DNA from 3 places in the Methylovirgula ligni genome. Region 1 is predicted to be linked to each of the others. Evidence: predicted binding sites of a transcription regulator. Region 1 holds the regulator's gene; each other region holds the start of a gene.
What was found. The regulator LexA, encoded in region 1, represses DNA repair genes until DNA is damaged. The targets are predictions, from matches to a motif close to TGTTCNNNNTGTGTTCNG.
Positions count from the first base shown of each region.

Region 1 (8,099 bases):
AGTCCCTAATTTAGCGGCAGGACGCCTATAACCAAGCACATCCGATTTTTGATAATGATACGCGCGCACGGCGTCGTTTTCGTCGCCACCCAGAACTCGGACACGGTCCCCATCGTCCTCTAACCAAAATCCGACATGCGGAATGCGTCGGTCTACTTTCAAAATGACCAGATCACCGATCTGCGGGGCGGATACCGTCCTCCCCCAGTTGAGCCACGCTAGGGGATAGATGCCCTTGACGCCTTCTATTCCCGCTTGTTTCAAAGCCCAATACACAAACGGCGACGACCAATCCGTTGTATCTTCCCGATAGAGATGGCCATCGTCCATAGCGCTAAAATATTTTTGAACTCGCGGATTGGACCCCGGATAACTGCACTCGGCCGTCCCGTATTCCTGCGCAGCGACCTTCAACCAAACTGGCGCATCCGGGACCAAGCTCCATGGCTCTGGCGGTTCTGTTTGACAGAGGCCGCTAACGCTTATGCGTGCCGCCGCCGCTTCGCGCTTATAACCCGCGACATATAAGGCAGCCGCACAGGCGCCAATAATTGCGATCACCCCAAAAAAGGAAAGTTTCGGATGTTGCTGGCGAGTTCGTTGCCAAAAACCGCCGTCAACGGCCGTATAAAGCGCAAGTCCAGAAAAAATGATTATTCCGAGCCACCATTGCGGTGTCCACGGCTCAAGCGCGAGGGTCACAAGACCCACCACGGCGCTGACCGCCAATGTGCATAAGGCTTCCCGTCCCATGCCTCATTTCTTAGCACGGATCAGCCTACGTGTCCAAAGGGGATAACTCGGCACACCCCCTTGACGGAACACAGCAAGAACGGTTAGGGTCTGTTCACTCTTTGTTTAGCGGCTTCTATTTACCTGATCCGGCATGTGATTCGGCCCGGAGCCGCCCCGAGAGCGAAAGAGCGCCTGATGTTAACCCGCAAACAAAGCGAACTGCTGCGCTTCATCAATGAACGCCTGAAGGAGACCGGCGTGCCGCCTTCCTTCGACGAGATGAAGGAAGCGCTCGATCTGCGCTCCAAGTCGGGCATCCACCGGCTGATCCTCGCGCTGGAGGAGCGCGGCTTCATCCGCCGCCTGCCCAACCGCGCCCGTGCGCTGGAGGTGCTCCGCCTGCCGGAATCGACGACGCCGGCGACGCATGGGCGCGGCCGCAAATTCTCGCCCGAGGTGATCGAGGGCAACCTCGGCAAGGTGCGCCCCGTGCTCCCGGCGGACGAGGAGGACGAACGCATCAGCATGGTCGCCATTCCGGTGATGGGCCGCATCGCCGCCGGCACCCCGATCACTGCGCTGCAGACCCGCAGCCATACGATCAGCCTGCCGCCCGACATGCTCTCGACAGGCGAGCATTATGCGCTTGAAGTGCGCGGCGATTCGATGATCGAGGCCGGCATTTTCGATGCCGATACGGTGGTCATCCGCCGGCAGGAGACCGCCGAGACCGGCGATATCGTCGTCGCCCTCATCGACGACGAGGAAGCGACGTTGAAGCGGTTGCGCAAGCGCGGCGCTTCCGTCGCGCTCGAAGCTGCCAATCCCGCCTACGAGACGCGCATCTTCGGTCCCGACCGCGTGCGCATCCAGGGCAAGCTGGTGAGTTTGATCCGCAAATATTGAGGGGCTGATCGTCATTGCGAGCGAAGCGAAGCAATCCAGCCTTCCACTCCTGGATTGCTTCATCGCAGGCGCTCCTCGCAATGACGCGCCGGGTTGATCGCTGACGCTCCTCGCAATGACACGCCTATTCCAGCGGCGCGCCGGGATCGTCATCCGCCTTCGGCGCAGCGATGGGCGCGGGCTTGCCCCAGCGATGCGGCGGCGCCGGCGACCACGGCCTGTCCTTGCCAACGGCGCGCGCCGTCTCGATCGCCCAGCCCTTGCCTTGCGCGTGTAAGAGCATCGCGCCCGTATCGCGCAGCCGGTCGCGGTCAACGACGAGGCTCGCGGCGCAGCCCGGCGGCGCATAAAGCGGCGTGACGATAATGTCGGCGCGTAGACAATCCTCGGCGAAGGCCGCTTCGTTCAACACCAGCGCGACGCTGCGCCCATCCGGCAATATGCCGACGCAGCCGATCCGGTCGCAGGCGCTGGCATCGACCGCCGCCTGCGGGTCGCGTGCATCGCCATCGGCGCTCAGCCATTGCGCGACGGTGAAGAGGCTGGGCCGCTTGCCGATAATCGTCAGCGCGCCATCGCCGCCGCGCACCGCGACGGCATCGCCTGTTGCCGCGATGGCCATGTCGAACGTTCCGCCGTGCGTGGCGCCGTAGAACCCGATCAGCGCCAGCGGCACCGCCGTCAACCGCAGCAGCATCGAGCGCCAGATAACAGCCGAGAGAACGGCGAACGTAAGAAAGACGATCGCCCAGGGCGCGAAAGCGTTAAGGGGCAGCGCCGCGCCGGGCAGCGTGCCGATGCCGCGCGCGACCCAGAGAACGAAACTTATCCCCAGCCCGAGAATGTGCCAGACGAAGGCATCGCAGCCGAGCGGATAGAGCAAGGTGCCGATGAGCGCGCCCGGCACGGCGCAAAGCTCGATCAGCGTCAGGGTCAGCGGATTGCCGATGAGGACGTAAGGATTCAATTCATGGAAATCGTAGGCCATGAACGAGGCCGTCGCCGTCGAAGCGCAGAGCGTGGCGAACAGCAGCGCCGCCGGCCCGCGGGCGAAGAGCCGCCCGAGTCCGGTCCTCCGTTCACGCGGCGCGGGCGCGAGGCCGGCGCGCTCGTCGGCAAGCCGCGCGGTACGATCGAAGCGCGCTTCGTAGACCGCGACGAGCGCCGCCACGGCCGCGAAGGAGAGCTGGAAGCTCGCGCCGAGGATCGCCTCCGGCGCGATAAGCATGACGAGCGCGGCGGCGAGCGCGAGGTTGCGCATACTGAGCGATTGCCGCCCGGCGATGACGGCGCCGAGCATGATGAGCGTCATGAACAAAGCCCGCTCGGTGCCGACGCGCGAGCCGGTCGCGATATCGTAGAGCACCGCGCCGCAGATCGCCGCCGCGGCGGCCCATGTCTTGATCGGATAGCGCAGCGCCAGCGCCGGCGAGAGCGCCAGCAGGCGTCGCAGCCCGACGAAGAAAATCCCCGCCATCAAGGTCATCTGCACGCCGGAGATCGTGATGATGTGGAAGATTCCCGCCTTGCGGATCACCTCCCTGGTATCATCGGTCAGAAGATCGCGCTTGCCGGTCACCATCGCCGCGGCGACCGCACCGGCCTCACCACCGACGATCGTGTCGATCCGCAGCGCCAGCGCATTGCGGCCGCGATCGAGCGCCATCAGCGCCGCGTCGAGAAGGCCGGGCGGACGCGGCGGCGCGATCATCTCGATCCGGCCGAGAACATTGCCGACCGCGCCGATGCGCGCAAACCAGGCGTCACGCCCGAAGTCGTAACCGCCCGGCAGGCTCTCCTGCGCCGGCGGCAACAGCCGCGCCTTCAGCCGCACATAAGTGCCGGCCTCGAAAGGCGGCGTGCGGCGTAGAGTGAGCCGCACGCGATACGGCGTCTCCTGCGGCGTGAAGCCCTCGGCCTTGTCGACGCGCAGCAGAAAACGCGCGCCGGTTTGGCGGAAATCCATTTCCTCGATCATGCCTTCGAGGCTCGCAACGCGGATATGATCGAGTACTGGCGCGGCAACGCGCGCGCTCCGCCAGCTCGCGGACAGAATTCCGAGACAGAAGCAGCAGAGAACGAGCAGAACGCTTTGCGCGATACGATGCCGGCGCAGCGCTATCGCAAATATGCCGAAGACGGCGGCGGCAAAGCCCGCATACCAGAGCGAAGGCTCGCGGTCGGCGACGAGATAGACGACGACACCGGCGCCCGCAGCGACCGGCAGCCAGAGAAAAAATCGTCTCTCGGCAATCTCGATTTCGATCGCGTTTTGAAAGCTGCGCCGCGCCGCCGCGGCGAACCCGGCGAGGCGCAGGCCGAAGCGCGCGGGCGCCATGCCTTTCGCAACCGCCGTCCCCGCCCTGTCGCTCATCGCCGCCCCGTTCCTTCGCATGCATGATCGACCGGGTTTTGGCTCCGGGCAAGGGACTGAGGAAGGGGCCGGGCTTTCCTTTCACCTTTTCCGTGTTAAACCGCGCGCGGTCGCAAACCGGGCCGCGACGGTTGGCCCGCCCGGATGCCGGCAGAAGGTAAGAAAAGGATCAGGCGCCGCTCATGCCTCAAGTGGTCACACGATTTGCGCCATCGCCGACGGGATTCCTGCATATCGGCGGGGCGCGGACCGCGCTGTTCAACTGGCTCTACGCGCGCCGCCTCGGCGGCAAGATGCTGCTGCGCATCGAGGATACGGATCGCGAGCGCTCCACCGATGCCGCGATCACCGCCATCCTCGACGGATTGAAATGGCTCGGCCTCGATTGGGACGGCGAGGCCGTGCATCAATTCCAGCGCGCCGCACGCCATCGCGAGGTTGCCGAACAATTGCTGGCAGCGGGCCGCGCCTATTATTGCTATGCGACGCCGCAGGAACTCGACGATATGCGCGCCAAGGCGCGCGCCGAGGGCAAGCCGCCGCGTTACGACGGACGCTGGCGCGACCGGCCGGCCTCAGACGCACCGCCCGGCGTCAAGCCAGTGATCCGGCTCAAGGCGCCGCAGACGGGCGAAACCGTGCTCGAAGATCTCGTGCAAGGCCGGGTCGCCTGGGCAAATGAAAATCTCGACGACTTCGTGCTGCTGCGCTCCGACGGCACGCCGACCTATATGCTCGCCGTCGTCGTCGACGATCACGACATGGACATCACGCACATCATCCGCGGCGACGATCATCTCACCAACGCCGCGCGGCAGATGCAAATCTACCAGGCGCTCGGCTGGGATGTGCCGCGCATGGCGCATATTCCGCTCATCCATGGCGCCGACGGCGCGAAACTGTCGAAGCGGCACGGCGCACTCGGCGTCGACGCCTATCGCGCGATGGGTTATCTGCCGGCGGCGCTGCGCAATTATCTCGTCCGTCTCGGCTGGAGCCACGGCGATCAGGAATTCTTTTCGACCGACGAGATGATCGCGGCGTTCGATCTCGCCCATGTCGGACGCTCGCCGGCCCGATTCGACTTCGCCAAGCTCGAAAACATGAACGGGCATTATATCCGCACGACGAGCGATGCGGCGCTGACCGATCTCCTGATCGATACCCTGCCCCATCTGCCGGAGAACAGCGCCTTTCCGCAACAGTTCGACACCGCAATGCGGCAGAAGCTCCTCGCCGCCATGCCCGGCCTGAAAGAGCGCGCGAAAACGCTGATCGAATTGCGCGACGGCGCGCAGTTTTTGTTCGCCCAGCGGCCTTTACCGCTCGACGCGGCGGCTTCTGGCATCCTCGATGCATCGTCACGCCAGCATCTGGCGGAGCTTTTGCCGCGGCTGACGGCGCTTGTGGCCTGGAGCCCAGCGGCAACAGAGGAGGTTGTGCGAAAATACGCCGAGGAGAAGCACCTCAAACTCGGTCAGGTTGCCCAACCTTTGCGCGCGGCGCTGACCGGACGGGCAACTTCGCCCGGAATTTTCGACGTCTTCAGTGTGCTGGGGCGCGACGAAAGCCTTGGCCGATTGGCCGACCAAATCCGCTGACAATTTGCATTATAGCGCGACGGCAAACCGCCCGAAGCAACTTGAACCCAACCCAACTATGCGATAGGTGATATTGCATTGCACCACGTCCGTCCTCCGGACACCGGCTGTCCGGCAGTTTGAGCGCGGTCGAACGTTCCAAATAAGAAGGCAGGCTTCCATGCTCGATGCACCCAGCAAGACGTCCACGCCCGCAGCGGCAAAGTTCACTGTTGGCGAGACGTCGATCGATTTGCCGGTCAAGGATGGACACATCGGGCCCTCCGTCGTCGACATCAGCAAGCTTTATGCGCAGACGGGGATGTTCACCTACGATCCCGGCTTCACCTCGACGGCGAGCTGCGAATCCGAGATCACCTATATCGACGGCGACAAGGGCGTTCTGCTGTATCGGGGTTATCCGATCGAACAACTCGCCGAACAGGGCGACTTCCTCGAAACCTCCTATCTTCTGCTTTACGGCGAATTGCCGACCCCGGCGCAGCGCGCCGACTGGGTGCATCGCATCACCCGCCACACGATGGTGCATGAGCAGCTTGCGCGGTTCTTCCAGGGCTTCCGCCGCGACGCGCATCCGATGGCCGTTCTCGTCGCCTCCGTCGGCGCGCTTTCGGCCTTTTATCACGACTCCACCAACATCTCGGAGCCGAAGCAGCGGATGGTCGCTTCCATGCGGCTGATCGCGAAACTGCCGACCCTCGCCGCGATGGCGTACAAATATTCGATCGGCCAGCCCTTCGTCTATCCGAAGAACGAGCTCGACTACACCTCGAACTTCCTGCGCATGTGCTTCGCCGTGCCGTGCGAGGATTACAAGGTCAATCCGGTTCTGGCGCGCGCGCTCGACCAGATCTTCATCCTCCACGCCGATCACGAGCAGAACGCCTCGACCTCGACGGTGCGTCTCGCCGGCTCCTCCGGCGCCAATCCCTTCGCCTGTATCGCCGCGGGTGTCGCCTGTCTCTGGGGCCCCGCACATGGCGGCGCGAATGAAGCCGCCCTCAAAATGCTCGAAGAGATAGGTTCGGTCGACAACATTCCGAAATATATCGCCCGCGCCAAGGACAAGAACGACTCGTTCCGCCTCATGGGCTTCGGCCACCGCGTCTATAAAAACTACGACCCGCGCGCCAAGCTCATGCAGAAGACCTGTCACGCCGTGCTTGAAGCGGTGGGCAAGAAGGACGATCCGCTGCTCGATGTGGCGATGGAGCTTGAGCATATCGCGCTCCACGACGAATATTTTATCGAAAAGAAGCTCTACCCGAACATCGACTTCTATTCCGGTATCACGCTGAAGGCGATGGGCTTCCCGACTTCCATGTTCACGGTGCTCTTCGCCGTCGCTCGCACCGCCGGCTGGGTCGCCCAGTGGAAGGAAATGATCGAGGATCCGAGCCAGAAGATCGGCCGCCCGCGTCAGCTCTACACCGGCGCGGCGGAACGCCTGTACGTGCCGATCGACCAGCGCTGAGCGAGGCCGTGGCCGAGCCGGATATCACTGTCGATATCCTTGTCGTCGGCTCAGGCGCGGCGGGCCTTTCCGCGGCGCTGGCGCTGGCGAACTCAGGCTATAAAGTCGCTGCGGTCGGCGCGCTCGAAGCCGCCGGCAACGGCCGCACCGTCGCTTTGTTCGAGGGCTCGCTGCGCTTCCTGCGGTCGCAAAAGCTCTGGCCGCATCTGAGTGACATCGCCGCGAAGATCGTGGCCATCGAGCTGATCGATGCCACCAATGCGCCGGTGCCGATCCAGAACCTCACCTTCGCGGCCGAGGAGATCGGTCTTCAGGCACTCGGCGCCAATATCGAGAACAGCAAGCTCGTTCCGCGTCTAGCGGATCTGGCACTTCAGAATCCGAACATTCACCTCACCGAGGAATGGCTCGACGATATCGTTTATGGCGAAGACGACGTCAGCGCGCATTTCACCTCGGGCCGGCGGATCACCGCCAAACTCATCGTCGCTGCCGACGGCCAGCGCTCGACGGTCCGTCAGAAGGCCGGAATCGGCACGCGGCGCTGGACCTATCCGCAAGTCGCGCTGACCGCGTTGCTGGCGCATGAACTGCCACATCACGACCGATCTATCGAGTTCCACACCCGCAGCGGGCCCTGCACGCTCGTGCCATTGCTGCCGAAAGCGGATGCGCCGCATCGCTCCAGCCTTGTCTGGCTGATTTCGGCAGCGGAAGCCCAGCGCCGCAAGGCGCTCGCGGCCGCCGACCTTGCCGCCGAGATCACCGGCGAAGTCGAGGAGATTTTCGGCGCCATGCGGCTCGACAGCGAGGCCGGCTTCTTCCCGATGGCCGGGATGCGCGTCGCACATCTCACCGGCCGCCGGATCGCTTTGCTCGGCGAAGCTGCGCATGCCTTTCCCCCGCTCGCCGCGCAGGGACTCAATCTCAGCCTGCGCGATATCTCGGCTTTGGTCTCTTGCGTCGATGCCGCCCGCGCCGCCGGACAAGATATCGGCGGCGCGGCGCC
Region 1 is NZ_CP025086.1:2,358,144-2,366,242, reverse strand. It holds gene CWB41_RS11390 (TIGR02594 family protein) at 1-753, opposite strand, end outside; gene lexA (transcriptional repressor LexA) at 931-1,641, shown strand; gene CWB41_RS11380 (ComEC/Rec2 family competence protein) at 1,766-4,015, opposite strand; gene gltX (glutamate--tRNA ligase) at 4,198-5,616, shown strand; gene gltA (citrate synthase) at 5,777-7,090, shown strand; gene CWB41_RS11365 (FAD-dependent monooxygenase) at 7,099-8,099, shown strand, end outside.

Region 2 (8,099 bases), 1.2 Mb from region 1:
ATAGTTCCGCGACATCGCCGATGGCTTCGGCGATCACCACCGGATTGGCTTCGTCCGCCTCGTCCGCTTCGCTGGAGAAGTTGATCGCATGGGGCACAGGAGCCGCCGTTGCGATGGCGGATTCGGCAGGATTGTTCGTGCGCGCGCGGCTGCGATCTTTCTGCCGGCGCAGACGGTTCTCGATGCGGTCCGCGGCTTTGTTGAAGCTCGAATAGGCGTCGGAGGCTTCCGCTTCCGCCTGCAATGTGACACCTGAGTCGAGATGCAAGGTGCAATCGGTGCGGAAGCCGGAGCCTTCCCGTTCGATTGTCACATGACCACCGGTCGGTTCCGCCGCATATTTCAAGACCACGAGGTCGAGCCGTGCGCCGACATAGGTGCGTAACGAATCCCCGATATCGATGTTCTTTCCAGAGACGCGCAATGTCATTGGTTTACCTCCAATCCACTGTCGCTCCAACGCGATCCGCTGTTCACCGGCGGTTGCTTCAGGGTTAGGAGCCTCGCGTCGCGAAGTCAATGGTTTGACGCGACGCCTGCGGTGACAGCGGGGAAAACACGCTTGAGCGGAACCGCGTTTGCACCATGCAAGCTCTACAATCGTGAAAGGATTCAAGCTTTTGTAGAAGAGTTACAGAATCGCGCTGGACAATCTCGCGTGTTACACAATTCAATCAATGCAAGCCGCGCATGCGTCGGCGCTCGACCGACGAGGGGATGCGCAGGCTCTCGCGATATTTGGCGACAGTGCGCCGGGCGATCTCGACATTCGATTTCTTCAACTGTTCCACGATCGCATCATCGGAGAGAATGTCGCTCTCGGATTCATGCTCGATCATCTGCCGGATGCGGAATCGCACCGCTTCCGCTGAATGTGCATCGCCGCCATTGCGCGAGGCGATCGAGGCGGTGAAGAAATATTTCAACTCGAAAAGCCCGCGCGGCGTGGAAATATATTTGTTCGAGGTGACGCGCGAGACAGTGGATTCATGCATGCCGATGGCGTCGGCAATCGCCTTGAGATTGAGCGGGCGCAGATGTTCGACGCCATGCGCGAAGAAAGCATCCTGCTGGCGAACGATTTCGCTGGCCACCTTGAGAATCGTGCGGGCGCGCTGTTCGAGGCTCTTGGTCAGCCAATTGGCCGTCTGCAGACAATTGGAGAGGAAGGAGCGGTCGATATCGCTGGCCTTGGCGCGGGCGACCCGCGTCGCGTAGACCTGATTGACGAGCAGCCGCGGCAGGACCTCGGAATTCAATTCGACATGCCAAGAACCGTCGGGCAAGGCCCGGATGATGACATCGGCGACGACCGGCTGCACGATGCCGCCGCCGAAGGCGCGGCCGGGTTTGGGGTCGAGCCGTTTTATCTCGGCGATCATGTCGGTCACGTCTTCGGCGCTGACGCCGCAGAGCTTGCGCAGGGCGGCGTAATCGCGCTTGGCGACGAGGTCGAGCCGCGCGACGAGCGCCTGCATCGCCGGATCGAAGCGGTCTTTTTCCTTCAACTGGATCGACAGGCATTCGGCGAGATTGCGGGCGCCGACGCCGCTGGGCTCGAAGCTCTGGATGGTGGCGAGAAGCTTTTCTACACGCTCCACCGGCGCACCGAGGCGCAAGGCGACCTCCGCCACGGGCTCCGTGAAATAGCCCGACTCATCGATCGAATCGACGATCGCATGGCCGATCACCCGCTCGATCGGGTCTTTGGTCGCGAGCGTCAATTGCGCGGCGAGATGGTCGCGCAGGCTTAGCTCGGCGGCGACATAGGCTTCGAGATTGGTCGCCTCGCCGCCGTCCGACGCAGGCGAGGGGGCTCCGGACCAGGAGGTCGAGGAGAGCCCCAGCCCTTCGCTGGCGGCTGGATGTTCGGCCGGCGTCGGGGCGCGATCATCCTCGAACGCATTGGAAAGCTCTGTGCCGAGGCTGGCTTCGAGGGCACCGCGGTCGGTGGCGAAGGATTCCGAAGTCCATTCGGTCTCGCCCGCTTCGCTTGAATCGTTTTCGGCGGAGGCGTCGCCATAATCGCCGCCGTCACCTTCAATCGCCGGCTCGTTGTCCGGTGCTTCCTCGGCCCGTTCCAGCAAAGGGTTACGCTCAAGCTCGTCCTGAACGAAGGCGGCGAGTTCCATGTTTGAGAATTGGAGAAGCTTGATCGCCTGAAGAAGCTGCGGCGTCATAACCAGGGACTGGCCCTGGCGAAGGAGGAGTTTGGTGGTTAGCGCCATTACTCTATACACCCCCAACAAGGGAAAACTGCACAACGGCCCGTTTTTTGCTTGTTAGGATCTATAGCACGATTAAAGGGGCTGTCTCCTCCCAAAACCGGCCGAGATATAAATTTTTGTCACTTTGCACCGGTTTCGGAGAAATCTTCTCCGCGGGGCAGACCGCTGCCCGGCTCCGGGTAATCCACCGACAGAAAATACAATCCTGCCGCGGGCGCGACAGTGCCGCAACGGCTGCGGTCGCGTGCCTCCAGAGCCGCGCGCAAATCTTCGCGCGACCATTTCCCGGCTCCGACATGTTCGAGCGAGCCCACCATCGAGCGCACCTGATGGTGCAGGAACGAGCGCGCGCTCGCATAAATTTCGATCACATCTCCTTGCTGGACCACGTCGAGACGCTCGAGCGTGCGCACCGGGCTCGCGGCCTGACAATCGGCATCGCGGAAGGTCGAGAAATCGTGCCGTCCGACCAGCACCTGCGCCGCCTCGTGCATGGCTGCGGCGTCGAGTTTGCGTTTCACCAGCCAGGCGCGGCCCGATTCGAGTGTAAGCGGCGAGCGCCGGTTGACGATCTTGTAGAGATAATGACGCCGGATGGCGGAAAAGCGCGCATCGAATGTGTCGGGAACCGGCTCCGCCCGGACGATGGCGATGCGGCTCGGCCGCAGATGCGCGTTGAGCGCGTCGCGCAAGACGTCCGGCCGCCAGTCGCGCGCGAGGTCGGCGTGCGCGACCTGGCCGACGGCATGGACGCCGGCGTCGGTACGTCCCGCGCCCCGGATCGGCGCCGCGGCGCCGGTGATCGCGGTCAGCGCCGTCTCGATTGCCTCCTGAACGGAGGGGCCGTTCGCCTGCCTCTGCCAGCCGACGAGGCCCGCGCCGTCATATTCGATGGTGAGTTTGTAGCGCGGCATTAATCTGGTTGCCGCAGCAGCGCGCCGCGCGCCAGCCGTGCGCCGCGCAGAAATTCGGCGGCGCTCATCGGTGCGCGGCCAGCGCGCTGCACTTCGAGAAGCCGCAGCGCATCGCGGCCGCAGGCGATGGTCAAGTCGCCGTCGAGAATGGTGCCGGGCACGCCCTGCATCGCGACGGTGTGGCTGCGCAGAACCTTGATGCGTTCAGCGCCCTTGCCGAGATCGACAAAGAAGGCGGCTCCCGGAAACGGCGACAGCCCGCGCACGAGATCGTGCAGAGCGGCTGCATCGCGCGACCAGTCGATCACCGCCTCGGCCTTGCTGATCTTTTCGGCATAGGTGACACCGGTGGTGGGCTGCGGGGTAAAGGTCAATTCATCCTGCGCCAGAAGATCGAGCGTGCGGGCAATCAGATCAGCACCGATCGACGAGAGTTTGTCGTGCAATTCGCCGGCGGTCATCTCCGCGCCGATGGCGACGCGCTCTTCGAGCGCGACGGGCCCGGTATCGAGGGTTTCTTCCATCCGCATCACCGCGACGCCGGTTTCGCGGTCCCCAGCCATGATGGCGCGCTGGATCGGCGCCGCGCCCCGCCAGCGCGGCAGCAGCGAGGCGTGCAGGTTGAGGCAACCCCTAGCCGGCGCGTCGAGAATGGCTTTCGGCAGGATCAGGCCATAGGCGACGACGATCGCGATATCGGCCTTGTGGCTGGCAAAGAGCGCCGCCGCTTCGGGCGTACGCAGACTCGTCGGAGTGAGGATAGGAAGACCCAGTTTCGTCGCGGCGAGCGCCACTGGCGAAGGCAGGGTCTCAAGCCCGCGCCGGCCGGCCGGCTTTGGGGCGCGCGTATAAACCGCGACGATGTCATGGCCGCGCGCAGCGATCTCGGTCAAAACCGGCACCGAGAAGTCGGGCGTGCCCATGAAGACGATGCGCAAGGCGCTCAGCCTTCCAATCCTGCCTGTCTGGTCTCGGCCTCGTCGTCGTTGTCGTGCCTGGCGTCGGCCGCGCCGCGCTTGGCCGCCTTGCTGAATTTCTTCGAGATCATCTCCCGCTTCAGCCGCGAGATATGGTCGATGAAGAGAACGCCGTTCAGATGGTCGATTTCATGCTGGAGACAGGTGGCGAGTATGCCCTCGGCCTCGATCTCCTGGCGCTTGTTGTCGCGATCGAGATAGCCCACCCGGATCCGTGCCGGGCGCTCGACCTCCTCGTAAATCTCGGGGATCGAGAGGCAGCCCTCGTTGTAGGTCGAAAGCTCTTCCGACGCCCAGAGGATTTCCGGATTGGCGAAGACCAGCGGATTGGCGCTCGCGTCTTCGTCCTGCCGCTTGGCCACATCAAGCACCAGCACGCGCTTGATCTCGCCGATCTGCGTCGCGGCAAGGCCGATGCCCGGCGCGGCGTACATCGTTTCCAGCATGTCGTCCATCAGCGCGCGAATCTCGTCGTCCACGGCGGTGACCGGAGCGGCTTTCTCGCGAAGCCGTTTGTCGGGCAGAATCAGGATCGGTCTCAAGGGCATGGCAGACGTCAAATCCGGGGAACTGGCCCCAGACATAGGCATCAAGAGCCCCCGGGTCAATTTCCGGCCGGTTAGGCCGCCCCGACCATCCGCAGGAAGTCATGCACCTGTTTTGACAGGAGCTCCGACTGGCGGTTGAGCCGGGTGGCGAGTTCGAGCACCTGCTTGGCGGCGGAGTTGGAATTGCCCGCCGCTTCCGTCACGCCGAGAATATTCGTCGCCATCTCATGCGTACCGACCGAGGCCTGCTCGGCGCGGCGGGCGATTTCGCGCGTCGCCGCTTCCTGCTCCGCGACGGCGGTTTCGGCGGCTATGGAGATGGAGCTCACCCGCTGCGTCGTCTTGGCAATGCTGGCTATGAAGGAGGCGACGTGCTCGGTCGCATCCTGGATGCCCGCGACCTGCGCATTGATCTCAGCGGTCGCCTTGGAAGTCGCGAGCGCCAGATTCTTCACCTCCTGAGCGACGATGGCGAAACCGCGGCCGGCTTCGCCGGCGCGTGCCGCCTCGATCGTCGCGTTGAGCGCCAGCATATTGGTCTGCGCGGCGATGTTGCTGATGAGCACGACGCTGCCGCCGATTCGCTCTGCCGCTCCGGAGAGGCTGCGCACGGCTTCCTGCGTCTGGTCGGCCGCCCCGGCGGCATGGCCCGCGACCTGATTCGATTCATGGACACGGGCGCTGACTTCGCCGATCGCCTGCGAAAGATAATGTGTCGCGCTGGCGACGGCTTGAACATTCGTCTCTGCCTCGCGCGAGGCCAGTGCGACAGCCATGGACCGCTCGCTGGTCTCTTCCGCCGATTGGGTCAGCGCGTCCGCCGTATTGCGCAAATCCTCGGCCGCGGTCGTCACGCCCGAGACGATCCCGCCGATCGCGTGCTCGAAGGATTTCGCCAGATGATTGAGGGTGCGCAGCCGCTCGTCCTGGCCAGCCTGCAGATAGCTGTCCATCGTCATGACGATATCGAGCATCGAGACGCGGAAATAGGCGAGCTGAACCTTCGTGCGCCGGCGCGTCGGAAAGATCTCCAACGGCTTGCGCGGTAGACGCAGCGCGATCGCTTCGAGAACAGAGGCAAATATGAAACTGCGCCCAGCGGTCGAGAGCCGGAAATCGATTCCGAAGTCGTTGCGAAGCCGATAAACGTCGGCAACCGAAGCGTCATATTGCGCGTCGAAACGCCCTTCCATCAGCACGCGCCAGTGGCGCAGATATTTTTCGCGCGCCAGGGCGATGCTGGCAGGATTGCCGACGTAGGAATCACCGCCGAATGATTTCGCCGCGACACGATAGAAGGCATCGAGCGCGGAAGAGAATTCGCGGAAAAGGAAATCGAAGTTCTGACGAATGATCCCGATACATTCGTCGTCGATCGCGTAAATGCGCCTGAGATCGGCGAGGTCAGTTTTCGAGGTCATGATTGTACCCGTTTCGTCGATGGAGAATTTAGGCGAATTTTATTAGCGAGCCGTAACTTAGCGACGAAAAGCCTGGTCGTTGCAGCGAATTGCCGCGCCTTGCCTCTGGAAAATCCGTTCCGCCTATGTTCTCTCGGGGCGAATCTGCTAGAAGGGGATATGGACAGAATTCTCTTCACAATCTTTGCTATCCCGGTGACGGCCTTGAATCTTGCGTTGGGTCTTGCCGGATTCGTGTGCCTGCTGCTGGTCCTCGGCCTTTTGCTCGGTGCAAGCGCGCGACGGCGCGAAGTCACTGTGGCGGCCGGACGCCAAGCTGATCTGCAGGAGAAGATCGCCGAGCTTGCCCGTTCGCATGCGGAGGTCACTGGCAGGTTGCGGAGCATGGGCGAGATTCTCGGCTCGCGTCAGGCCGATCTCGCGCGCATCGTCGCCGAGCAACTCGATTCGGTGGGCACGCGCGTCGGTCGCAGCCTTGAGGATCAGTCGCGTACCGCGAGCGAAAGCCTGGGCAAGCTCAACGAGCGACTTGCGGTGATCGATGCGGCGCAGGCGCGACTTACCGGCCTCACCGAGGAAGTGATCGGCCTAAAAGATATTCTCGCCAATAAGCAGGCGCGCGGGGCTTTCGGCCAAGGGCGGATGGAAGCCATCGTCCGGGACGCTTTGCCGCAGAATGCCTATGAGTTTCAATACACGCTCTCGAATCATTGCCGGCCGGATTGCGTGATCCGCCTGCCGGGCGATGAGCGCGTGATGGTGATCGACGCGAAATTCCCGCTGGAATCTTTCGTCGCCTTGAAGGACGCAGCCGATGCCGAGGCGCGCAAGGTGGCGGCGGCGCGCGTGCGTAGCGATGTCGGCCGGCATATCGCCGATATCAAGGAACGCTATTTCATTTCCGGCGAAACGCAGGATATCGCTGTTCTGTTCGTCCCGTCCGAATCGCTCTACGCCGATCTTGCCGAACATTTCGAAGATGTCGTTCAGAAGGCGCATAAGAATCGGATCGTCATCGTCTCGCCGTCGCTGCTGGTGATGGCCGTGCAAGTCATGCAGGCGCTCGTTCGCGACGCGCGGGTGCGCGAGCAGGCGCATGTGATTCAGATAGAGGTGCGCCGGCTTGTCGAGGACGTCGTGCGGTTGCGGCAGAGGGTCGGCAAGCTCGGCGGCCATTTCGGCCAGGTGCAGGAGGATGTTTCCGGCATTCTGATTTCCGCCGACAAGATCGCCAAGAGCGGCGAGCGCATCGACATGCTCGATTTCGGCAAGCCGGACGCGGGCGCCGAAGCGCAGCGGCCGATCCCGTTCGGGGGCGTCGATAAAGCAGCGGAATGATCGGCCGGCACTGGGAGCCGGAACCTGTCGTTCGGAATGCTTTCCCGAGATTCCGCCCGAGAACCCGGCACAGCTCTCTCACCTGTCATAGCCGCGCCCCAGTCGCACCGATCCGCGCAGCGGCACCGCCACGCCATCGCAATCGTTAAAGCAATATCCCTGCGTGAATGGCCGGGACTAAGCCCAGGCCGTGAGGCCGAGAGGTTTGGGCGTCGCTTCGCGCCGCTATTTCCCTACGATTCATATCGGCGAAGCTCGCCACGGCACGCTGGTGGCGCGAAGCCATCGATCTGCGGCAGCCCAAACAAAAACGCCGGCCCGAAGGCCGGCGTCTGAAAGTCAATCTCTGGGAGATCAGAACTTCAGGATGATGTCGCCGCCGAGAGTGACCTGGCTGGTCTTCAGCGGGATACCATTATAGTTGTAGTCGAACGCCGCGACATTGTTGAGCGTCGTGTCGTAGCGAACTTCCGGCCGGATGATCACGCCCTTGAGCAGCGGAATAGAGGACGGAAGCGTCGGCGTGATGTTCAGGCCGGCCGTGAACTCGAAGTAGGTCGCGGGCACATCCGCGCCGTCGAACGAGTAGCCGAAGCCGTGCTCGGCATTCACGAAGTCGAAGTTGCCCGGGTAGTCGCCGACGTAGGTGACAGGGCCGTCATCACGGAAGACT
Region 2 is NZ_CP025086.1:276,042-284,140, reverse strand. It holds gene hpf (ribosome hibernation-promoting factor, HPF/YfiA family) at 1-430, opposite strand, end outside; gene rpoN (RNA polymerase factor sigma-54) at 675-2,228, opposite strand; gene truA (tRNA pseudouridine(38-40) synthase TruA) at 2,348-3,142, opposite strand; gene fmt (methionyl-tRNA formyltransferase) at 3,142-4,065, opposite strand; gene def (peptide deformylase) at 4,086-4,667, opposite strand; gene CWB41_RS01290 (methyl-accepting chemotaxis protein) at 4,739-6,088, opposite strand; gene CWB41_RS01285 (DNA recombination protein RmuC) at 6,248-7,426, shown strand; gene CWB41_RS01280 (outer membrane beta-barrel protein) at 7,781-8,099, opposite strand, start outside.
Region 2: CWB41_RS01285 (DNA recombination protein RmuC) is a predicted target of LexA. The motif match lies at 6,204-6,221, and genes of this name have one in related genera.

Region 3 (8,099 bases), 780 kb from region 1:
GATCTGGAACACGCCGATCGTGTCCGCGCGAGAAATCATCGCATAGACGGCGCGTTCTTCCGCTGGAATGTCTTTGACCTTGTAGTCGAGCCCATAATGATTTCGCAGAAGGTCGAAACCCCTGCGCAGGCAGGTAAGCATCCCGAGGGCGAGAACATCGATCTTCAACAGGCCGAGCGCGTCGAGATCGTCCTTGTCCCATTCGACTGTCGTGCGCTCGTCCATCGCCGCATGGGCGATGGGCACGGTTTCATCGAGCCGGTCGCGGGTGATGACGAAGCCGCCGGTATGCTGCGAGAGATGGCGCGGAAAGCCGACAAGCTCCTGCGCCAAAGCCAGGGTCTGTGCCAGCCGGTCTTCTTGCGGATCGAGACCGAGGCGGCGAACCTGCTGCGCCTGCGGGCCTTGTGAAGCGCCGCCCCAGAGCGAGCTCGACAGGGCCGCGATGACATCCTCGGAGAGGCCGAAGACCTTGCCGACATCGCGCAGGGCGGAGCGGCTGCGATAGGTGATGACAGTGGCGGTGAGTCCGGCGCGGGCACGGCCGTAGCGATTGTAGATATATTGCATCACCTTTTCGCGCCGCTCGTGCTCGAAATCGACATCGATGTCCGGCGGCTCGCCGCGGTCTTTCGAGATGAAACGCTCAAAGAGCAAGGAGGCTCGCGCCGGATCGACATCGGTGATGCCGAGGCAATAGCAGATCGTCGAATTGGCGGCCGAGCCGCGCCCCTGGCACAAGATCTTTTCGCTGCGCGCATAACGCACGATGTCATGCACGGTGAGAAAGTATGGCGCGTAATTCATCTCCTTAACGAGGGCGAGTTCATAAGCGAGCGTGTGTTTTACTTTCTCAGGAACTCCGCCCTTGTCTTCATAACGCTCGGTAGCACCGGCATAAGCAAAAGCTTCAAGCGCCTCTTGCGGCGTCGCATAGCCGGCGCGCAATTCCTCTGGATATTGGTTCTTGAGATCGGCGAGCGAGAAGGTGAGACCTTCGAGAAAGCGCAGGCTTTCATCGATGGCCTCCGGCGCCTCAGTGAACAGCCGGGCCATTTCGGCGCCGCTTTTCAGATGCCTCTCGGCATTGGCCTGCAGCTTCCGGCCAATCGCGTCGAGCGTGGTGCGATGGCGGATGGCAGTCAGCACATCCTGCAAGGGGCGTCGCGCCGCATCGTGCATCAGCACGTCATTGGTCGCGAGCAGCGGCAGGCCGAGGCGACGTGACAGCGCGGCACATTCGGCCAGCGCCCGGCGCATTTGCGCTCCATAGGTCATGCTTGCGGCGAGCCAGACGCGGCCGGGCGCGACCTCGCGAATCCGGTGCAGGAATGTTTCATCGCCGGGCGGCAATTGCCTTTGCTCCAGAGGCAGGGCGGGCGTCGCGGCCTCACCGCCCGCGAAATCTTCATAGACCTTGCCCGGCTTGGCGGCGGCGTCCTCAGGCTCCCAGGTACTGTGTGGCAGGATAGCGAGTTGAAGACCTTCGGCGGCTTCGAGAAGGTTAGTCGCCGTGAGCCGGCAGAGGCCCTTCTGGCCTTTCATATTACCGCGCGTGATGAGGCGCGTGAGCCGCGCATAGGCGGCGCGATCCTGCGGATAGGCGAGAATGTCCGGCGTGCCGTCGCAGAAGACGAGGCGGCAGCCGGTGACGACGCGCAAAGTCCCGGGCGCGATCTCGTTCAGGCGGGCGAAGCTATAGGCGCGCACCACACCGGCGAGCGAATTGCGGTCGGCGATGCCGATGGCTTTGAGGCCAAGCTCACGAGCCTGTGCGACGAACTCTTCAGGTTGTGAGGCGCCGCGCAGAAAAGAAAAATTCGTCGTTACGCCGAATTCGGCGAAGAGGACGATGGTTTTTTCTGCCGCGGTTTCGTCATTGCGAGGCGCAAAGCGCCGAAGCAATCCAGGTTTCGCTTCTGGATTGCTTCGCTGCGCTCGCAATGAGGGGCTCTTGTCGCCGCTCACGCGAACAGTCCGTGCAGGAACCAGCGCGGCTGCGCGGTCTCGGTCTCGTAGAGTCCTTCGCGGAACAGCCAGAACCTGCGGCCCTCGCTGTCTTCGGCGCGGAAATAATCGCGCGTTAGAGCGGAATGTTTCCACCATTCCGGCGCGATCCGCTCCGGCCCCTCGATGGCGGCGACCACATGCAGCACGCGCCGCCAGCGGAAGCGCACCGGCGGCCCGTCCGGCACGCTGGCGATGGCCTCGATCGGCTCGGGCTGGGTGAGAAGGCGGATGGGGCGGGTGGAGAGCACGCTTTGTGCTTGCACGTCATGCCCGGCCTTGTGCCGGGCATCCATGCCATGCCGATGGGTCGAAGACGCGGAGAAGGGCACAGCCGTCACCGCGAACTCCGGCCAATGCGTATCGCTGAGATCCAGCCGCGTGACGCGCCGCAGGCCGAGCCGCGCGCCCAGCCGGTCGACGAGATCGGCGAGATCGTCCTGCGTGGCTGCTCCCAGCCAATGGGCCTGATCTTCATCCTGCCGCTCGACCGCCTCGGCCGCGAGCCGCACGACATCGAAGCCGAAGCCGGCATCGAGCGGATCGCGCTCGTCTATGTTGCCGGCGGCCTCGATCTTTTCGCGAAAGAGCCGCGCGATCATCGCCGGATCGCGCAAGGGCCGGCTGGTGCCGGCGCGCAGATGCCGCACGCGCCCGTCGACGCCGAAGAGGCTCACGTCGAGCTGCCGCGCGCCTTCACCCTGCCGCACGAGCAGCAGCGCCAGTTCCTGCGCCAAAGCGCGGATCGTCGCTTCGATCGTTTCGCGCTGGACAATCGGCTCGGCAAAGCGCCGCTCGGCGAGATAGGCCGGCGCCTCGAAGCGCGGCGTGATGGGCGTCTTGGCATGGCCGAGCAGCGCATCGAGCCGGACAAAGAGCTGCTTGCCGAACCGCGCGGCAAGCGGCGCGCGAGGACGCAGGATGAGATCGCCGATGCGGCGCAGACCCGCCTGCGCCAGATCGGCAAGAGTCTTCGCGTCGAGGCGGAGGGCGGCGAGCGGCAGCGCGCCGAGGCGGCGGCGCAGATCCTCTTCGCGATCCCCCTCCGGGATTACGCGCGCTTCGCCGAACCGTGCCAGGGCCCAGGCGGCCTCCGGTGTTGGCGCGATCGCGGCGCGGGCAGCCAAGCCTTGCGTGGCAAGGCGCGCCTCGATCTCATCGAGCAGTTTCGCCTCGCCGCCGAAGAGATGCGCCGCGCCGGTGATGTCGAGCATGGCACCGTCCGGCGGATCGAGCGCCGCGAGCGGCGTGAAGCGGCGGCACCAATCGGTGATCGCGGCGAGCGTCGCCGCCTCCGCCGCCTCATCCACCGCGCAGCAGGCGAGTTCCGGCAGAATGGCGCGGGCATCGGCCAGCGCGAGGCCCGGTTTCAAGCCGTGCCGGGCGGCGGCGCGGTTCACGGCGGCGAGGCGCTGTGCGCTCCTCACCTTGGCGATGGTGGCAAGCGGTGCTTCACGCGCTGCGGCGCTGTGGCGGCTGATCCGGTCCGTCGCCAGCGATGGCAGCCAGAGGGAGAGATAACGCGTCACGGAACAAGACCTCTCGGTGGCTCCAGAAAACGGGATGGAATTTTTCGCGATCGATGGAAAAAGCGGCCGGTCCGGCGCGCGCCTTGGCGATGCGCACATCGAAGGCGGCGGGGCCGGGCAGGGGCGTGCGGCCGCCGGCGGAAGCTGCATGTGGACTTGATCGGGCGCGGACTTCGAAGCGGGTTTCGGCGCCGCTCGAAAGTGCCTCGGCGCGCACCGGCCCGGCGAGGCAGAGCAGGCCGGTCGTGCCCTGTTTCTGCGCGGCGAGGACAAGCCGGCGCGAGGCGGTGAGGTCATAGAGCTTGGCGGAATAGATTTCGCCGATCACGGCGGCGGGCGTCCGGCATTTCAGCGCCTCTTCCATCGCCCAGAGGGCATCCTTTGCATTCGCCGCATGGACAAGGACGAGGCGGGCCGGGTCGATGCCGTGCAGGGCGAGGCCAGGGCCATAGAGCGAGCCCTGTTCGAGGCTGGCGAAATCCTCGCCGATCCAGATGAGCGGCGCGTTGCGGGCGGCGGCGCACCGCGCGGCGAGTGCCAGGACGAAGCCCGCCGCAGCCGGCGTATCGCCCGGCGCGGCGGCTGTGATCTCATGCAGCGCGCCGGTGACGAGGCCACCCGCGAGCAGCCTGTCGAGCCGCGCCGCGCCAAGGGAGACGTGCGCCCGCGCGACAATGGCCGGCGGGGCCGTGGCAATTCCGGCCATTTCTCGGCGCAAAAGGCTGATCTGCTGCGCCTTTCCGCTTCCTTGCATGCCGCTCCCATGCGGAAGGGTCTGGCGAAGCCGTAAAGGCTCCCCGGTCATCTCTCTCGATCCAATGTTCCATATTTGTTCTAGTCATCTGACTTTTTGGGGAGGGAGTCAAGCAACCTCGTCCTTCGAGACGGCCGCTTCGCGGCCTCCTCAGGATGAGGAATTCTTCAATGTCAGCGTGTTGCGATCCGTCGCCCTTCGAGGCTCGCATTCAAAGTCGCGAAATTGGTGCTCGCATCTCAGGGTGAGGGTTGGCTTTCTTCTCCGCCCACCTCATGCTGAGGAGGCCGCGAAGCGGCCGTCTCGAAGCATCGAAGTCACGTGATCCATGGATGGCGCGTCGATCTATATTCTGCGCTGTGCGGACGGTAGTTATTATACCGGCATCACACGCCGCTCTGTCGATGAGCGCGTGAGCGAGCACGGGCAAACGCCTGATCGACGGCTATACCGCACGGCGTCTGCCTGTCGAGCTTGTCTTCAGCGAGTATTATCCCCGCATCGACGAGGCCATTGCGGCAGAACGCCGGATCAAGGGCTGGTCGCGTGCGAAAAAGGAAGCCTATATACGCGGCGATTTCGTACGACTCTCGGAGTTAGCGCGCCGAAAGTCCATCGAGCCCTCATCCTGAGGAGCGACGTAGGCGCCTCAGGATGAGGGATTTCTCAATCAGAGATCAGCGATTCCTCGCCCTTCGAGGCTCACTTCGTTCGCACCTCAGGGTGAGGGATCATAGTTTCCGATCAGTGCGCCCTCTATTTCTTCGCGTAATAGTTCACCGTGCCGTCGATCCAGTCCTGCCGCTGCGGCGAGAAAATGTCGATGTCGATCGTGTCTTCGGTGAAATGGAATTCGTGCGGCACGTTCGGCGGGATGATGAACAGGCTGCCGGCACGCAACAGATATTTTTTCCCCTGCGAATAGACCTCGCAAGCGCCTTCGGTGATCCAGGTAATCTGCTCGTTGATGTGATGGTGCAGCGGCACGATGGCGCCCTTCTTCATCCGCCATTTGACGAAGGTCGAATGCGCGCCGTGCAGATATTGCCGCGAGATGAGCGCGGACATTTCCTCGACCGGCTGCGCGTCCAGTTCATAAAGATTGGGGAGCGCCGCGATATGGCCGCTGATATTGGGATCGATGCCGCGGCCGGGCGCGTCGGTGACATCGGGCGGCGAGAGCAGTGACGGCGCGAGCGAAAATTCCTTGGTCATGTTTCCCCCTTTTGAGGTCCGAACATAGCAACCTTATTCGGCGATGGCAGTGCCTTTGCGGCGTAGCGCGACGGTGAGGAAATTCGCGCCCAGGCCGATGGCAATGCCCGGCGCGGCCTCGTTGAGGAAGGCGCCGAAACCGGAAAGCTTCCACAGCGCGGCGGCGGCAAAGCCGGCAATGATGGACAGCGGCACGGACAGGTTCGTGCGCCGCCAGTCGAGCACGCGCACCATCATCGCCGGAGCGAGCCCGGCGCCGAGCAGCGAGATCGAGGAGAGGACGAGGCTCACGACAGAACGGTCGAGCCGTGCCGAGATCGCCATCGAGATGAGTCCGAGCAGAAGGACGATCGGCCACAGCGGCGGCACGCGCGGCGTCAGCACTTCGATGACATCGAACTTCACCGTCTGCGCCATGGCGACGAGCAGGCTGTTCGAGGTGGCGGCGATGGTCGCGAAAATATCGGCGACGATCAGACCCGTGAGCACTGGCCCCATATTGGTGCGGAAGAACAGGCTCAGCCCCGCTTCCGGGTCGGCGATCGCCGGCATCACGCCGCGCAGCACGACCCCGAAAATCGTCATGGCGATCCAGGTGAATTGGATGAAGCCGATGAAAATCCACCAGGCGCTGCGCGTCTCGGCCGGGCTGCGGCCGGCAAGATAGCGCGAGGTCATCTGCGGCTGGCCAAGGCCGAAGCCGAAAGCGGCGGCGGCGAAACCGAGCATGAACAGGAGCGCGGCGGGAAGGCCGTGCGGCAGCAGCACGAAAAACTGCGTTCCCGCGACCGCGGTATTTTCCCAAAAACCCGCAGAATTTCTCCAGGCCACGACAATCACCGCACCGAGCGCGAGGCTTGTGCCGAAGATGCGGATCACGGCCTGCAGCGTGTCGGCATAGACGGAGCCGCGAAAGCCGCCGATGCCGGTGTAGAGCACGATCAACGTCGCGAAGAGAAGCAGCGACAGGAGATGCGGAAAGCCGAACGCGCCTTCGAGAAATTTCTGCCCCGCGATCCATTGCGCGGAAATATAGCCGGTGAGGCAGATCAGGATGAGTGCCGCGGCAAGCAGTTTTACGCGACGCCGGGCGACGGCCGGCAAGCCGCTGGCAATCACGTCGGTCAGCGTCGCGGCTTTGGTTTTGCGGCCGAGGCGGTTGATCCCGTCGGGGAAGAAGGTCCAGAACGCGATATCGCCAAACAGCCAGCCGAAGGGCAGCAGCAGCGCCTGCAGGCCGAGCGTATAGCCAAGGCCGACGACACCGGTGACGATGAAGGCGCTGTTGCCCGTGGCGCCGGCGCTGAGGCCGACGAGCCATTTGCTCAGCTTCTGATCGGCGAGCGCATCCGAATTGAGCTGGCGTGTATGCGCGCGGCCCAGAAACGAGGCGGCGAAGGTCGCGGCGAGCGTGACAAGAAAGATGAGGACCGATAAATCGTCGGCGCGGTGCATTGACAGGTCCGTGCGGGAGATCGCGCGGCACCATAGAATGTGTGCCCGTGCGCCGAAAGACCGGAGCCAACGATGCCTTTCAGCTTCTGGCACTCAGACCAAAATGCCGAACCGCTGTTTATTCCCGCCATCGGCCTGGAGCTGCGCGTGCGTCTGCCGGGCGCGGCCTCGGGCGGCGAAATGACCCTTATCGAAACGCAGAACGCGCCGGGCTTCGGGCCGCCGCTGCATCGTCATCGCGAGGTGGAAGTGTTTCGCGTTCTGGCCGGGCGCTATCTCTATGTGGTGGACGGTGCGCGCTTTTACGCGGAGACCGACGATGTGGTCAGCGTGCCGGGCGGCGCCGGGCATACGTTCGTCAATGTCGCCGACACGCCCGGACGGCAGTTGATCGCGATCCTGCCGGCTCTGGACGCGGCCGCCTTCTTCACAGAGCTCGGCGGCGTCATGAAAGACGGCGTGCCGGACAAAGCGGCGCTCAACATTTTCGGCCAGAAATGGGGCGTCGAATTTTTGGGACCGCCCCTGAAGAAGCCCTGAGCCGCGGCAGCACATAAAAATGCCGGCAGGATCGCTGCCGGCATTGGGATGAATAGGCACCGAAAATCGTGTCGGCTTCGGCGCGTCAGATGCGATCAGCGACGATGCCCGCCGCCGCGATGTCCGCCACCGCCCCGGTGACCACCACCGCCGCGATGTCCGCCACCCCGATGACCGCCACCGTGATGACCGCCGCCACGATGTCCGCCGCCATGGTGTCCGCCGCCATGGTGTCCGCCACCGTGATGACCGCCGCCACGATGTCCGCCACCGTGATGTCCGCCACCGCGATGCCCACCGCCCCGGTGTCCGCCACCGCCATGCCAGCCGCCATGATGACCGCCGCCACGCCAATGACCGCTGCGACTCCAATAGCGCCCGCTGTGCCAGGACCAGCCGCGCCAGCCAAAGCCGCCGCCCCAGCCGAGGCCGCTGCGCCAGGCATAGCCACACCAATACCAGCCGGGGCCGCGCCAGCCATTGTCGTACCAGCAATAGTTCTGGCCGCCCCAGACATATTGGGTTTTTTCGATGCCGGTCAGGTCAATCGCGGATTGCGTGACGGCCGTCTGGTCTGCGATAGGCGCGGCTTCCGCCGC
Region 3 is NZ_CP025086.1:3,139,043-3,147,141, reverse strand. It holds gene CWB41_RS15225 (error-prone DNA polymerase) at 1-1,905, opposite strand, end outside; gene CWB41_RS15220 (Y-family DNA polymerase) at 1,965-3,536, opposite strand; gene CWB41_RS16440 (ImuA family protein) at 3,460-4,290, opposite strand; partial or broken gene CWB41_RS16435 (GIY-YIG nuclease family protein) at 4,619-4,922, shown strand; gene CWB41_RS15210 (cupin domain-containing protein) at 5,047-5,505, opposite strand; gene CWB41_RS15205 (sodium:solute symporter family protein) at 5,539-6,960, opposite strand; gene CWB41_RS15200 (cupin domain-containing protein) at 7,033-7,500, shown strand; gene CWB41_RS16240 (hypothetical protein) at 7,586-7,849, opposite strand.
Region 3: CWB41_RS16440 (ImuA family protein) is a predicted target of LexA. The motif match lies at 4,356-4,373, and genes of this name have one in related genera.